Regions from separate parts of the Citrobacter freundii ATCC 8090 genome, predicted to be linked through region 2. Evidence: predicted binding sites of a transcription regulator. Region 2 holds the regulator's gene; each other region holds the start of a gene.
What was found. The regulator Fur, encoded in region 2, represses iron uptake genes when iron is present. The targets are predictions, from matches to a motif close to ATAATAATGAGAACNACTATCAA.
Positions count from the first base shown of each region.

Region 1: a site for Fur is predicted at 1,673-1,695, ahead of G4551_RS09620 (TonB-dependent siderophore receptor). Genes of this name have one in related genera too.
Region 3: a site for Fur is predicted at 2,425-2,447, ahead of sodA (superoxide dismutase [Mn]). Genes of this name have one in related genera too.

Region 1 covers NZ_CP049015.1:2,011,811-2,016,070, reverse strand. The annotation lists gene ldtC (L,D-transpeptidase LdtC) at 1-310, shown strand, start outside; gene bhsA (multiple stress resistance protein BhsA) at 397-654, opposite strand; gene comR (TetR family copper-responsive transcriptional repressor ComR) at 898-1,533, shown strand; gene G4551_RS09620 (TonB-dependent siderophore receptor) at 1,789-3,969, shown strand; gene G4551_RS09615 (glycine zipper 2TM domain-containing protein) at 4,027-4,260, opposite strand, start outside.
Region 2 covers NZ_CP049015.1:1,536,723-1,540,982, forward strand. The annotation lists gene tcuA (FAD-dependent tricarballylate dehydrogenase TcuA) at 1-332, opposite strand, end outside; gene tcuR (tricarballylate utilization LysR family transcriptional regulator TcuR) at 430-1,356, opposite strand; gene fur (ferric iron uptake transcriptional regulator) at 1,485-1,931, opposite strand; gene G4551_RS07340 (ryhB-regulated fur leader peptide) at 1,924-2,010, opposite strand; gene fldA (flavodoxin FldA) at 2,221-2,751, opposite strand; gene ybfE (LexA regulated protein) at 2,907-3,194, opposite strand; gene ybfF (esterase) at 3,323-4,096, opposite strand.
Region 3 covers NZ_CP049015.1:4,766,242-4,770,501, reverse strand. The annotation lists gene rhaS (HTH-type transcriptional activator RhaS) at 1-218, shown strand, start outside; gene rhaR (HTH-type transcriptional activator RhaR) at 350-1,198, shown strand; gene rhaT (L-rhamnose/proton symporter RhaT) at 1,195-2,229, opposite strand; gene sodA (superoxide dismutase [Mn]) at 2,519-3,139, shown strand; gene kdgT (2-keto-3-deoxygluconate transporter) at 3,373-4,260, shown strand, end outside.

The sequences.
Region 1 (4,260 bases), 480 kb from region 2:
TCTGCGCGACGGTGATATCGAAACCCTGTTCCGTCAGGTAACGCCCGGAACTAAGGTCAATATTATCAATACGCCGATCAAAGCATCCGTTGAGCCTAACGGCGTGCGGCTAGTAGAAGTACATCAGCCGCTGTCCGAAAAAATCAATGACGATCCGCAACTGTTGCCAATCGTGTTGAACGCGTCCATGCAGACATTTAAAAATGCGGCGCAAACAGATACCGCCGTCATGGATCATGCGATGGAGATTCGCTCAGGCATGCCGGTCGATGTGACCCGTCATCACGACGTTGCTCAACAACCGCTGTAAACGTAGCGTATTAAAAAACCCCCGCTGGATTTTATTCCGCGGGGGTTTTTTATTTAACTCGCAGTGGCATTGCGATGGGTTAAATCTTATTTGTAGATAACAGCAGTCCCATGAAGGGTGTTAGGACCGGTAACGGAAGTAATACGGAAAGACTTCGCACCCATCTCATCGGCTTTCTGCGCCAGTTGGTCTTCCAGTGAACCTAAGTTAGTCCCCGCATTCGCAGAAATAGTACCGACTTTCTCTTGACCCGCAGGTGTGGACTGAACTTCAACAGCGGCGAAGCTTGCAAATGACAGTGAGCTAAGAACAGCAGCAACAAACAGGGTTTTTACGTTTTTCATGATAGTGACCTTTAGCAGATGAATGGGTGTCGGAAAGATTAACTTAACGATCGATAGGTAAATCATAGATGTGATCCAGGTCACACGTCAATACTTTTTTATAATGATCGTTATATAAAATATAAAGGTCTTATTTTTCATGACAATAGATATAATTTATTTTTATCGTGAATCCGCTGGAGTGTGCAGTCGAATATTTTTATAATGGTTGTTCAATAAACCCAACAAAGGTACATCGGCGCCATGACAACTGAAACGACAGGTTGTGCAAAAAAAAGCCGTGGCCGACCAAAAGTGTTCGACAGGGAAGCCGCGCTTGATAAGGCCATGACACTCTTCTGGCAGCACGGATATGAAGCGACCTCGCTCGCCGATCTCGTAGAAGCTACCGGCGCAAAAGCGCCCACGCTGTATGCGGAGTTCACCAATAAAGAAGGGTTGTTCCGTGCCGTACTGGACCGCTACATCACCCGCTTTGCGGCGAAACACGAAGCCCAACTGTTTTGTGAAGAAAAAAGCCTTGAGTCCGCACTGGAAGACTATTTCACCGCCATAGCGACCTGCTTTACCAGCAAGGACACCCCGGCGGGATGTTTCATGATTAACACTTCTGCGACGCTGGCAGCCTCTTCCCGTGATATTGCGCACACGGTGAAATCCCGCCATGCAATGCAGGAACAGACGCTTACTCAGTTTCTTCATCAACGTCAGCAACGAGGTGAAATCCCCGCCTACTGTGACGTGCAAAAACTGGCTGAATACCTGAACTGTATTTTACAAGGTATGTCGATCAGCGCCCGTGAAGGTGCAACGTTTGAAAAACTGATGCAGATCGCACGTACCACCCTGCGGCTGTGGCCCGAACTCGTCAAAGCTTAACCCTTTCCCGCAATTCCCCCGCTGTACTAACACCCCCGGGAGCTGATAAAGCCCCCGGTTAGATTCCCGTTCCATTGTCCCTACATTTCTCATTGTTTTCATCGTGTTATCCGATCATTTTTTGTAAAGGGTATTGATAACGACAATTGTTATCAGCAATATTCGCATTTGTTTTAATGCCTGTTTCACAATGTAACCATCGGTTTCTCTACCGCCATAACAAAAACAGATCGACTCTTTTTAAAAGGAATACAAATGAATAAGCGTCTCTGGGTGCTCAATCCTCTCCTGTTGTCTTTAACCCTCCCGGCCATTGCGGCTGAGGAAGAGAACCTCATCGTCAGCGCCAACCGTAGCCAACGCACCGTGGCAGAAATGCCGCAAACGACCTGGGTTATTGAAGGAAGCGAGATTGAACAACAGGTTCAGGGGGGGAAAGAGTTCAAGGATGTTCTTGCTCAGTTAATCCCAGGAATCGATGTCAGTAGCCAGGGGCGTACAAACTACGGCATGAACATGCGTGGTCGCGCCATTGTCGTGCTCATTGACGGTGTCCGTCTGAACTCCTCGCGAACCGACAGCCGTCAGCTTGACTCCATTGACCCGTTTAACATTGCGCACATTGAAGTCATTTCAGGCGCAACCTCACTTTATGGCGGTGGCAGTACCGGCGGATTAATCAACATCGTCACCAAAAAAGGCCAGCCGGAGCGTGAAGTAGAACTCGAACTGGGGAGCAAAAGTGGCTTCAACAACAGTAACGATCATGATGAACGCGTTGCCGCGGCGGTGAGTGGAGGAACAGATCGCGCTTCCGGGCGTATGTCCGTCGCGTATCAACGATTTGGCGGCTGGTATGACGGTAATCACGATGCCCTGCTGCTGGATAACACCCAAACCGGGCTACAGCACTCCGATCGTCTGGACGTGATGGGCACCGGGACGATTGAACTTGACGACGACCGTCAGTTGCAACTGGTTACACAGTATTACAAGAGCCAGGGGGATGATGATTACGGGCTGGATCTCGGCGAGAACATGTCCGCCGTAACCGGAAACGGTAAAGCTTATACCAGCAGCGGACTGAATTCCGATCGTATTCCCGGAACCGAACGTCATCTGATCAGCCTGCAATATTCAGATGCGGATTTTTTCGGCCAGAACCTGGTCAGCCAAATCTATTACCGCGACGAATCGCTGAAATTCTATCCTTTCCCGACGCTCAGCAAAGGTAAGGTCACCAGTTTCTCCGCATCACAGCAGGACACAGACCAGTTTGGCGCCAAAATTACCCTCAACAGCCAGTTGATGGATAACTGGGAGCTGACGTGGGGTATCGATGCCGATCACGAGACCTTCGATTCCAATCAGAAATTCTTCGATCTGGCCTGGTCCCTGCCCTCCGGCGGCATGGATAACCGCACCGCTTATACCACCGGGCGTTACCCCGGTTACAGCATCACGAACTTTGCGCCTTTCCTGCAAAACAGCTATGACATTAACGACATCTTTACCCTCAGCGGCGGCGTGCGCTATCAATGGACCGAAAACAAGGTTGATGATTTCGTTGGCTATGCTCAACAGCAGGGAATCGCGACCGGGCTTGCGAACTCTGCCGATACCATTCCGGGCGGCAAAACCGATTACGATAATTTCCTGTTCAACGCCGGTATCCTCGCCCATCTGACTGACCGTCAGCAAACGTGGTTTAATTTCTCTCAGGGCGTGGAGCTTCCGGATCCAGGGAAATATTACGGTAACGGCACCTATTCGCTGGTTGGCGATCATTACCAGCTCCAGCGCAGCGTCAACGTGGCGGATTCACGTCTGGAAGGGATTAAAGTTAACTCGTACGAACTGGGATGGCGCTACACCGGCGATAGTCTGCGCACGCAACTGGCCGCTTACTACTCGACTTCGGATAAATCGATCGTTATCAACCGCAGCGATATGACCATTAACGTTCAACCCGACGATCGCCGCATTTATGGCCTTGAAGGCGCGGTGGATTATTTCATTGCGGATACGGACTGGAGCCTGGGCGGCAACTTCAATGTTATTAAATCGGAAGTGAAACAGAACGGTAAATGGCAAAAATGGGATGTGACTCTGGCCTCACCGTCGAAAGCAACCGCATGGGTCGGCTGGGCACCAGAACCGTGGACCTTACGCGTACAGAGCCAGCAAACATTTGATCTGACCGACGCCAGCGGCAATAAGCTGGATGGCTATAACACCATGGACTTTATCGGCAGCTATCAGCTCCCGTTGGGTAAGCTGACCTTTAGCGTGGAAAACCTGCTGAATGAAGAGTACACCACGCTGTGGGGACAACGTGCGCCACTGCTGTACAGCCCAACCTACGGCAGTCCGTCACTGTATGAGTACAAGGGCCGGGGCCGCACCTTTGGTCTGAACTATGCCTTAACCTTCTGATAAAAAAAGCCCCCCAGCCTGAGCGAATGGGGGGCTAATGTTCAGGATAATGCTATTTTACGCTTTGTTATTCAGTACCAACTGTCCGTTGTTATCCAACGGAATTTGCGCGCCGGGGTCCTTATCCATACGGATTTTCCCCTGCTGATCGCCAATTTTGTACGTCACGTCGTAGCCCAGCATCTTTTCAGATTTGTCATACACCGTTTTACAACGCTGCTGCGTGGTGGTGTAAGTATCGTTTTCCTGCATCGACCCCTGAATCTGATTACCTGCATAGCCGCCGCCTAA
Region 2 (4,260 bases):
GAGAGAGGAGGTTGAAAATTGACGCCGTGCTGGCGCATCCAGTCGCGGCATTGTGAAGAGGTGCGGATCACCAGACGTGCCAGGGCTTCGTTGGTATTTCCTTCCGTGACGCGCTGCAGATCTTGCCAATACTCCTCTTCCGGATAGCTTTCCACCAGCACATCCTGCGGTGCATCATGCATACAGCGCAGGTTACGCGTGTGTTGGGAATTTCCCCCACGCCATTCCCGGGGAGCCGCTTCGAGTAGTAAAACGGAAGCGCCTTGCTCCCGGGCGGTAAGGGCAGCGCATAAGGCAGCATTGCCACCGCCAATCACCAGAACATCAACCATCGTATACTCCATTACCATTTAACTAATTGTTAAATTTGTAATTAAAATGTATGCGAACGGCTTGTGCGGGCGCTATGACGTAGTGCTAAAGAGGGCTTTAGTTATTGTAAAGGATGGCGCCTGGCCAGCGTCCTGCTTCCACCAGTTGATGCATCACTTTCGTCAGCACCACGCGGGCTGCGAGGCCCGCCGGGGTGAGCTCATCGTCAGAGAGGCTCACCAGAAAGTTGGGGCGGCTAAGTATCGGATTATGGACGCCGATCACTCTTAGCGTCTCTTTATCGAGATGGGAAATCGCCGCTCCGGGTTGAAGAGTGGCGCCAATGCCACTGCGCACGGCGCGCATCAGCAGCGCCAGACCATCAATTTCTGTAGCGATCTCAATGTTCAGCGAGTGTTCCTGACAAATTGCTTCCAGCCTGCCGCGCAGACCGTGGCCTGGGCTGGGCATTATCAATGGAATACTCGCCAACTGGGCTGGGGCAATATTGTCATCGGTAATATCAGCCAGTAGGGCATGGGTCCCAATCAAAAACAGCCGTTCTTCGAGAATCGGTCTGGCACTCCAGCGCAGGATCTTTTCTTTTTGAAACACCACAGCCAGATCAATCTGGCGGGTATTAATCATCCGTTCCAGATTACCAGAGAGACTTTCCACCACATGCAGGCGAACATCGCTATAGCTTTCCCGCATGGCGTGAATAAAAGGCATACCGAGAACTGAAGCGGTACTGGGAGCCATGCCGACGCTGACGTGCCCGGAAAGCCGGGATTCACGCGCGGCGAGGATTGCATCGTCTGCGTGACGGAGCGCCAGCTGCGCCTGGGAGTAAAAAGCCAGTCCGGCGCTGGTGGGTGTCACGCCTCGCGAAGTGCGCTGCAGCAGGCGAATAGCGAGTTCGTTTTCCAGACGCGACATTTGCTGGCTGAGTGCCGAAACCCCGATATTGAGATCGAGCGCCGCGCTACCCATGCTGCCGGTTTCTACAATGCGCACAAAATAGCGTAGCTGGCGAAGTTCCATTTCGACTCTCCGGAAGGGGCAATTGATTTTTACATTAAAGCAACACAGGAGCGGAGGGAAGGGGAAAAGGGCAGGTAACGCCCATAAAAAAAGCCAACCGGATGGTTGGCTTTTCAGAAAGCATTACATTATTTGCCGTCGTGGGCGTGCTCATCTTCGCGGCAATCGCCTTCGGCACAGTGACCGTAAAGATAGAGGCTATGGTTAGTTAAGCGAATGCCATGTTTAGCCGCAATCTCACGTTGGCGGGCTTCGATGGAATCATCGCTGAACTCGACCACTTTGCCGCAGTCAAGGCAGATGAGGTGATCGTGATGATGCTGTTGAGTCAATTCGAAGACGGATTTACCACCTTCAAAATTATGGCGGGTCACGATACCGGCATCATCAAACTGGTTCAGCACGCGATACACGGTCGCCAGACCAATTTCTTCACCCATATCGATCAGGCGTTTGTATAAGTCTTCCGCACTGACGTGATGGTTATCCGGTTCCTGAAGAACTTCCAGAATTTTTAAACGAGGAAGCGTTACTTTCAGGCCAGCCTTCTTTAATGCGGTATTGTTGTCAGTCATGCGGAATCTGTCCTGTAGCTAAACGATTCACTTCATTAACAGAAGTGACAGAAATTGCACTTGAGATAATGCGATTCATTATAGAACTGCCATGGCTAAATGAAAACTGCAAGTCTCTGGCATATATTGTTAATCAAAACGTGGTATCGCCGACAAACACACTGTGCAACACCCGATTGGCATCCAGCCATTGTACAGGGTCAGACGAAAAAGTTACAAATTTGTAGCAATTATTTTGATTGGTTTTATCTATTGATGCGGCGCAGATGGAAATCTGCGCCACACGAAATCAGGCATTAATGATTTCGTCGAGGTGCAGCTCTTCAGAGATCTGCTTAACCCATTTTTCTACGCGTTCTGCGGTCAGTTCAGGTTGGCGATCTTCATCGATAGCCAGACCGACAAAATGGTCGTCGTCAGCCAGACCTTTGGACGCTTCAAAGTGATAACCCGCCGTTGGCCAGTGACCAACGATGGTTGCGCCGCGCGGTTCGATGATGTCGCGAATGGTCCCTAACGCATCGCAGAAATATTCTGCGTAATCTTCCTGGTCGCCACAGCCGAACAATGCAACCAGTTTGCCGTTAAAATCAATGTCTTCGAGGGTAGGGAAGAAGTCGTCCCAGTCGCACTGCGCTTCACCGTAGTACCAGGTTGGGATGCCGAGCAGCAGAATGTCATACCCTTCGAGGTCTTCTTTGCTGCTTTTTGCAATGTCATGAACATCGGCAACGTCTTTACCAAGCTGTTTTTGAATCATTTTTGCGATGTTTTCGGTATTACCGGTGTCGCTGCCGAAAAAGATGCCAGTGATTGCCATGAGTAAAATAACCTCTTGAAACTTATTGAAATGGTGGTGGCGCATTGCCCACGGATAAGGGCAATCATAGCAGAACAGTCAGGCATGCGGAAACAGCAAACACGCAGGACTGCACTCTGTGCTACACGATTTATGATTTAGAGCAGAAATTCAGACTATGCCTGACCGCGCAATGCGCTGAGTTGGTTCATCAGCATCTCTTCGATGAGTTCACTGCGACTCATGTTGCGTGCCTCAGCCAGCTCGTTCAGAGCGTCAACGGCATCAGCGTTCAGTTTCAGTTCGACACGCTTAAGCCCGCGAACTTTGTCACGCTTAAGCTGATTACGTTTATTAATACGTAACTGTTCATCACGCGAGAGCGGATTAGTTTTGGGTCGTCCCGGGCGACGCTCCTGCGCGAACAGATCTAATGTCGTACGGTCCGTTTGTTCTTTGGCCATGATCTTGGTGACTTCGGGGAAACAATCAGCCAGGCGTCTGCCCGGATGGATAGCGCGCCATAATACATCAGCAGGGGAGACACGCCAACGCCCGCGCGCGTAATCGCGCGCAGACGCTGAGTTTTTAATCAGTTAGCCTGCTCGCTCAGATAACGACGGATGGCGCGCAGCACCGCCTCCGGTTTTTCGGCATGCACCCAATGCCCGGCGCCTGCTATAACGTGCGCACGAGCTTGTGGGAATTGCGCCAGCAGTTGTTCGCGATACGCTTCGGTAACATACGGTGAGTTGCCGCCTGGGATAAACAGCGCCGGGTGCTCCCACGCAGGAATGGTTTCCCAACCGACGATATGCGGATATTGATCCCACAATACGGGAACGTTAAAGCGCCACTCGCCGTCAACAAAGGATTTCAGCAGAAACTGGATAACACCTTCCTCCTGCAGGTGCTGGCGCATGACGCTTGCCGCCTGCTGGCGTGAGGACGCTTGTGCATCGGTTACGGCATTGATTGCCGCAAAAATCTCATCGTGGCGGCGAACATGGTAGTCAACGGGAGCAATGTCGATGGCGACCAGCCGTTCGACACGTTCCGGAGCCAGAGCAGTCAGCGCCATGACGGCTTTTCCGCCCATCGAGTGGCCAATAAAGATCGCTTTTTCGATCTGCCGATCGTCCAGCGTATCCAGCAGATCTTGCGCCATGGCCGGATAATTCATCTCAGGTGAACGAGGGGAGAGGCCATGGTTTCGCATATCGACCTGGATGATGTCGTGGTCGGCTACTAGATCGCGTGCCAGGATCCCCAGGTTATCCAGGCTGCCAAACAAGCCGTGCACCAGGACGATGGGAGAATTATTGTGCAGGTTTTGCGCAGATTGCGCTCGGATATTCAATTTCATGGCAAAGTTCTTTTTTTCACACTCACGGGTTAGGGTATCATGTTGACCATTCTGCCACATGGCTGCAACAACTACGGTTACTCTGAGTTTTGCTGGCCACCAGGCTTGACGCTATCCGCTGTTGGGATTTGCCTTTACACTACGTGTGTTTACCCCGACAACTT
Region 3 (4,260 bases), 1.7 Mb from region 2:
AAACCGGATTGACGCCGCAGCGCTACCTTAACCGCTTGCGGCTGATCAAGGCTCGGCATCTGCTTCGTCACAGTGATGATAGCGTGACAGACATCGCTTATCTCTGCGGATTCGGCGACAGTAACCACTTTTCGACGCTTTTTCGCCGTGAGTTCAAGTGGTCGCCACGCGATATTCGTCAGGGGCGCGATCTCGTTGTGGCAAGCAGCCTCCAGTAACGCGAAAGCTATCAACGTTTTTTATCGCCGAATCTCAGATAATCATGTTCCTTAACGCCGGATGGCGGCTACGCCTTATCCGGCCTACAGATTACGTGACACGTAGCCGCCACCCGGCAGGGAATATTGTGATGGCGAACCATCTGGTCCTTCTGAAATCAGACTTTTTTGCGCATGAACAGCAGGCTGTCGCCGTAGCCGATCGTTATCCGCAGGATGTCTTTGCTGAGCATACCCATGAGTTTTGCGAGCTGGTTCTGGTCTGGCGCGGTAATGGCCTGCATGTCCTTAACGATCGCCCGTACCGGATAACCCGTGGCGATCTGTTTTACATTCGCGCCGAAGACAAACATTCCTACACTTCCGTTAACGACCTTGTGCTGCAAAATATCATCTACTGCCCGGAGCGGTTGACGCTGAATGTTGACTGGCAAGGGGCGATCCCCGGATTTGATGGTGCGCCGAGGCACCCGCACTGGCGACTCGGTAGCGTTGGCATGAGCCAGGTCAGACAGGTGATAAGCCAGCTTGAGCATGAAAGTAATCAACGTGATGCGCAGGCTTTTACCATGGCTGAGCTGCTGTTCGGGCAACTGGTGACCCACCTTAAGCGGCATCGTTATGCCACGGATACGCTCCCGGCGACGTCGAGCGAAACGCTGCTGGATAAACTGATCACCGCGTTAGCCGGTAGCCATGAGCATGCGTTCGAACTGAATAAGTTTTGCGAGCGCGAACGGTGCAGCGAGCGCGTTTTGCGCCAGCAGTTTCGCAGCCAGACCGGCATGACCATCAACCAGTATCTCCGCCAGGTGCGGGTTTGCCATGCGCAGTATCTGCTCAAACATAGTCGGTTGATGATTAGTGAGATTTCCATGCGCTGCGGCTTTGAGGACAGTAACTACTTTTCGGTAGTGTTCACGCGCGAAACCGGGATGACGCCGAGCCAGTGGCGTCATCTCAGCACCCAACATGATTAGCTGGCCATTCCCAGACCCACAATGTTTGCCGCGACAATGATCACCACGCAGCCAAGGCTTAGCACACTTACCGGACGGCGACCCGCGTTTTTCCACTCTTTCAGCACCAGCCCGACAATCCCGCCGCACAGAACATAGAAGCTCATGTGCAGCATCCAGCTTACATAATCATATTGAGCCGGAATACGCGCGTGGCCCCAGGCGTAGAAGAAGAATTGCAAATACCACATCAGGCCACCAAGCGCAGACAGCAGCACGTTGGTGATAATCAGTGGCTTGGCTAACGAGAAGTCGGCTTTTATCGACAAGTTTTTCACTTTTGCCAGACGAATGAAGCAAAAGCCCAGGTTGACTAACGCGCCGCCGCCCATGATAACCACGTAGCTGGGCAGGGCGACATACAATGGATCGACACCCAGCGCGGCGGCGGCATCGTGCATTGGTTTAGCGGCGTTCATCGCAAATGACATCCCGGCGGAGAAAATGCCGCACATGACCGCCAGAACCAGCCCTTTTTTCAGGTTGAACTCTTCCGCTTTGATGCCCATTTTGCGTTCTTTTAACTGACCGGCCCGAGTCACAATACCGACGCCAATCAGCGCGACCAGTACGCCAAGCAGCGTCATGCGTCCGCCGGAAGTATTGATCAGCACATCAAAGTTGCCGTTGATAATTGGGGTCATCAGCGTGCCGACAATCAACGTAATCCCAATTGCAATGCCGATCCCCATCGACATACCGAGATAGCGCATGGTCAGACCATAGTTGATATTGCCAATCCCCCACATCGCGCCGAACAGAAACACCGGAGCCAGCGTAGAGAGGCTGAAAGAACTGAAGTAGGCCCAGAAATTGGGAAGCAACATGGCGCTAATGGTCCATGGCAGGATAAGCCAAGAGACGATCCCGCCAACCGACCACATCGTTTCCCATGACCAATGTTTGACTTGTTTGAACGGGGCATAGAAACAGGCGGCACTGGCTGCGCCTATCAAATGCCAAAAGATACCCATCGTAATCGCGTTACTCATGACTTAATCCTCGTTATTTTTTATCGTCGGTAATGACCCCTCCGACCAAACGAGTTTAAAAATTACGCAGGATGTTAACCTTTTAACGATTGCCGCCATTTTGCGCATGTTGGCAATCATCACGTTAACTGGGTGATTCGGTTCACATCTTTAGCAATCAACATGCGCTATTAAAACCTTGTAAAAAGTACGGCATTGATAATCATTTTCAATATCATTTAATTAACTATAATGACCCAACTGCTTACGCGGCGTTAACACAGGCCGCCCGACAATACTGGAGATGATTATGAGTTATACACTGCCATCCCTGCCGTACGCTTATGATGCCCTTGAACCGCACTTCGATAAGCAGACGATGGAAATCCACCATACCAAACACCACCAGGCTTACGTAAACAACGCGAACGCTGCGCTGGAAAGCCTGCCAGAATTCGCCAGCCTGTCCGCTGAAGAGCTGATCACCAAACTGGATCAACTGCCAGCAGACAAGAAAACCGTACTGCGTAACAACGCGGGCGGTCACGCTAACCACAGCCTGTTCTGGAAAGGCCTGAAAACCGGTACTACGCTGCAGGGTGACCTGAAAGCGGCTATCGAACGTGACTTTGGCTCCGTTGACAACTTCAAAGCTGAATTTGAAAAAGCAGCGGCAACCCGCTTTGGCTCCGGCTGGGCGTGGCTGGTGCTGAAAGGTGACAAACTGGCTGTTGTTTCCACCGCCAACCAGGATTCCCCGCTGATGGGTGAAGCTATCTCTGGCGCTTCCGGTTTCCCAATCGTGGGCCTGGATGTTTGGGAACACGCTTACTACCTGAAATTCCAGAACCGTCGCCCGGACTACATCAAAGAGTTCTGGAACGTCGTGAACTGGGACGAAGCTGCCGCGCGTTTCGCAGCAAAAAAATAAATTCTATGCTTTAACGAAGCCCTGCAAGCGATGCTTGTGGGGTTTTTTTGTGATCAAACTCAATATAAAAACAATGATCCACTTAAATTGAAACAAGGTTTTATTATGCGAGTGGGATCACTTTTATAGTCTCTATGAATGTCTATCTTCTTTTCATCAAGACGGGCGCATCTCAAAGCAAGATGCAATCGCCCATAAAAATTGCCCCATTTTTATGTCTACAGGTGATGGAAATGCAGATCAAACGTACGATAGAGAAAATCCCAGGCGGTATGATGCTGGTGCCGCTTTTCCTGGGCGCGTTGTGTCACACCTTTTCCCCCGGCGCCGGGAAATACTTCGGCTCCTTTACCAACGGTATGATCACCGGTACGGTACCTATCCTGGCGGTCTGGTTCTTTTGCATGGGGGCGTCGATCAAGCTAAGCGCCACCGGCACCGTGCTGCGTAAATCAGGTACGTTAGTCATAACCAAGATTCTGGTGGCGTGGGTGGTTGCAGCGATTGCCTCACGCATTCTGCCGGAACATGGCGTAGAGGTCGGATTCTTCGCTGGGTTGTCTACGCTGGCGCTGGTGGCCGCGATGGATATGACCAACGGCGGGTTGTATGCCTCGATTATGCAGCAGTACGGCACCAAAGAAGAGGCTGGGGCGTTTGTCCTGATGTCGCTGGAGTCTGGCCCGCTGATGACCATGGTGATTCTGGGAACTGCCGGGATCGCGTCGTTTGAACCGCACGTATTTGTTGGCGCAGTATTGCCGTTCCTGATTGGTTTTGCGCTGGGTAATCTGGATCCTGAGCTGCGGGAATTCTTCAGTAAGGCCGTGCAGACGCTGATCCCGTTCTTTGCCTTCGCATTAGGTAACACCATTGATTTGAGCGTGATTGCTCAGACCGGCGTGCTGGGTATTCTGCTGGGCGTGGCAGTGATTATCATCACTGGTATTCCATTGATTATCGCCGATAAACTGATTGGTGGTGGCGATGGTACGGCGGGGATTGCGGCTTCCAGTTCTGCGGGGGCGGCGGTTGCTACGCCTGTGCTGATTGCTGAAATGGTTCCGGCATTTAAACCGATGGCACCGGCAGCAACTTCCCTGGTCGCCACGTCGGTGATT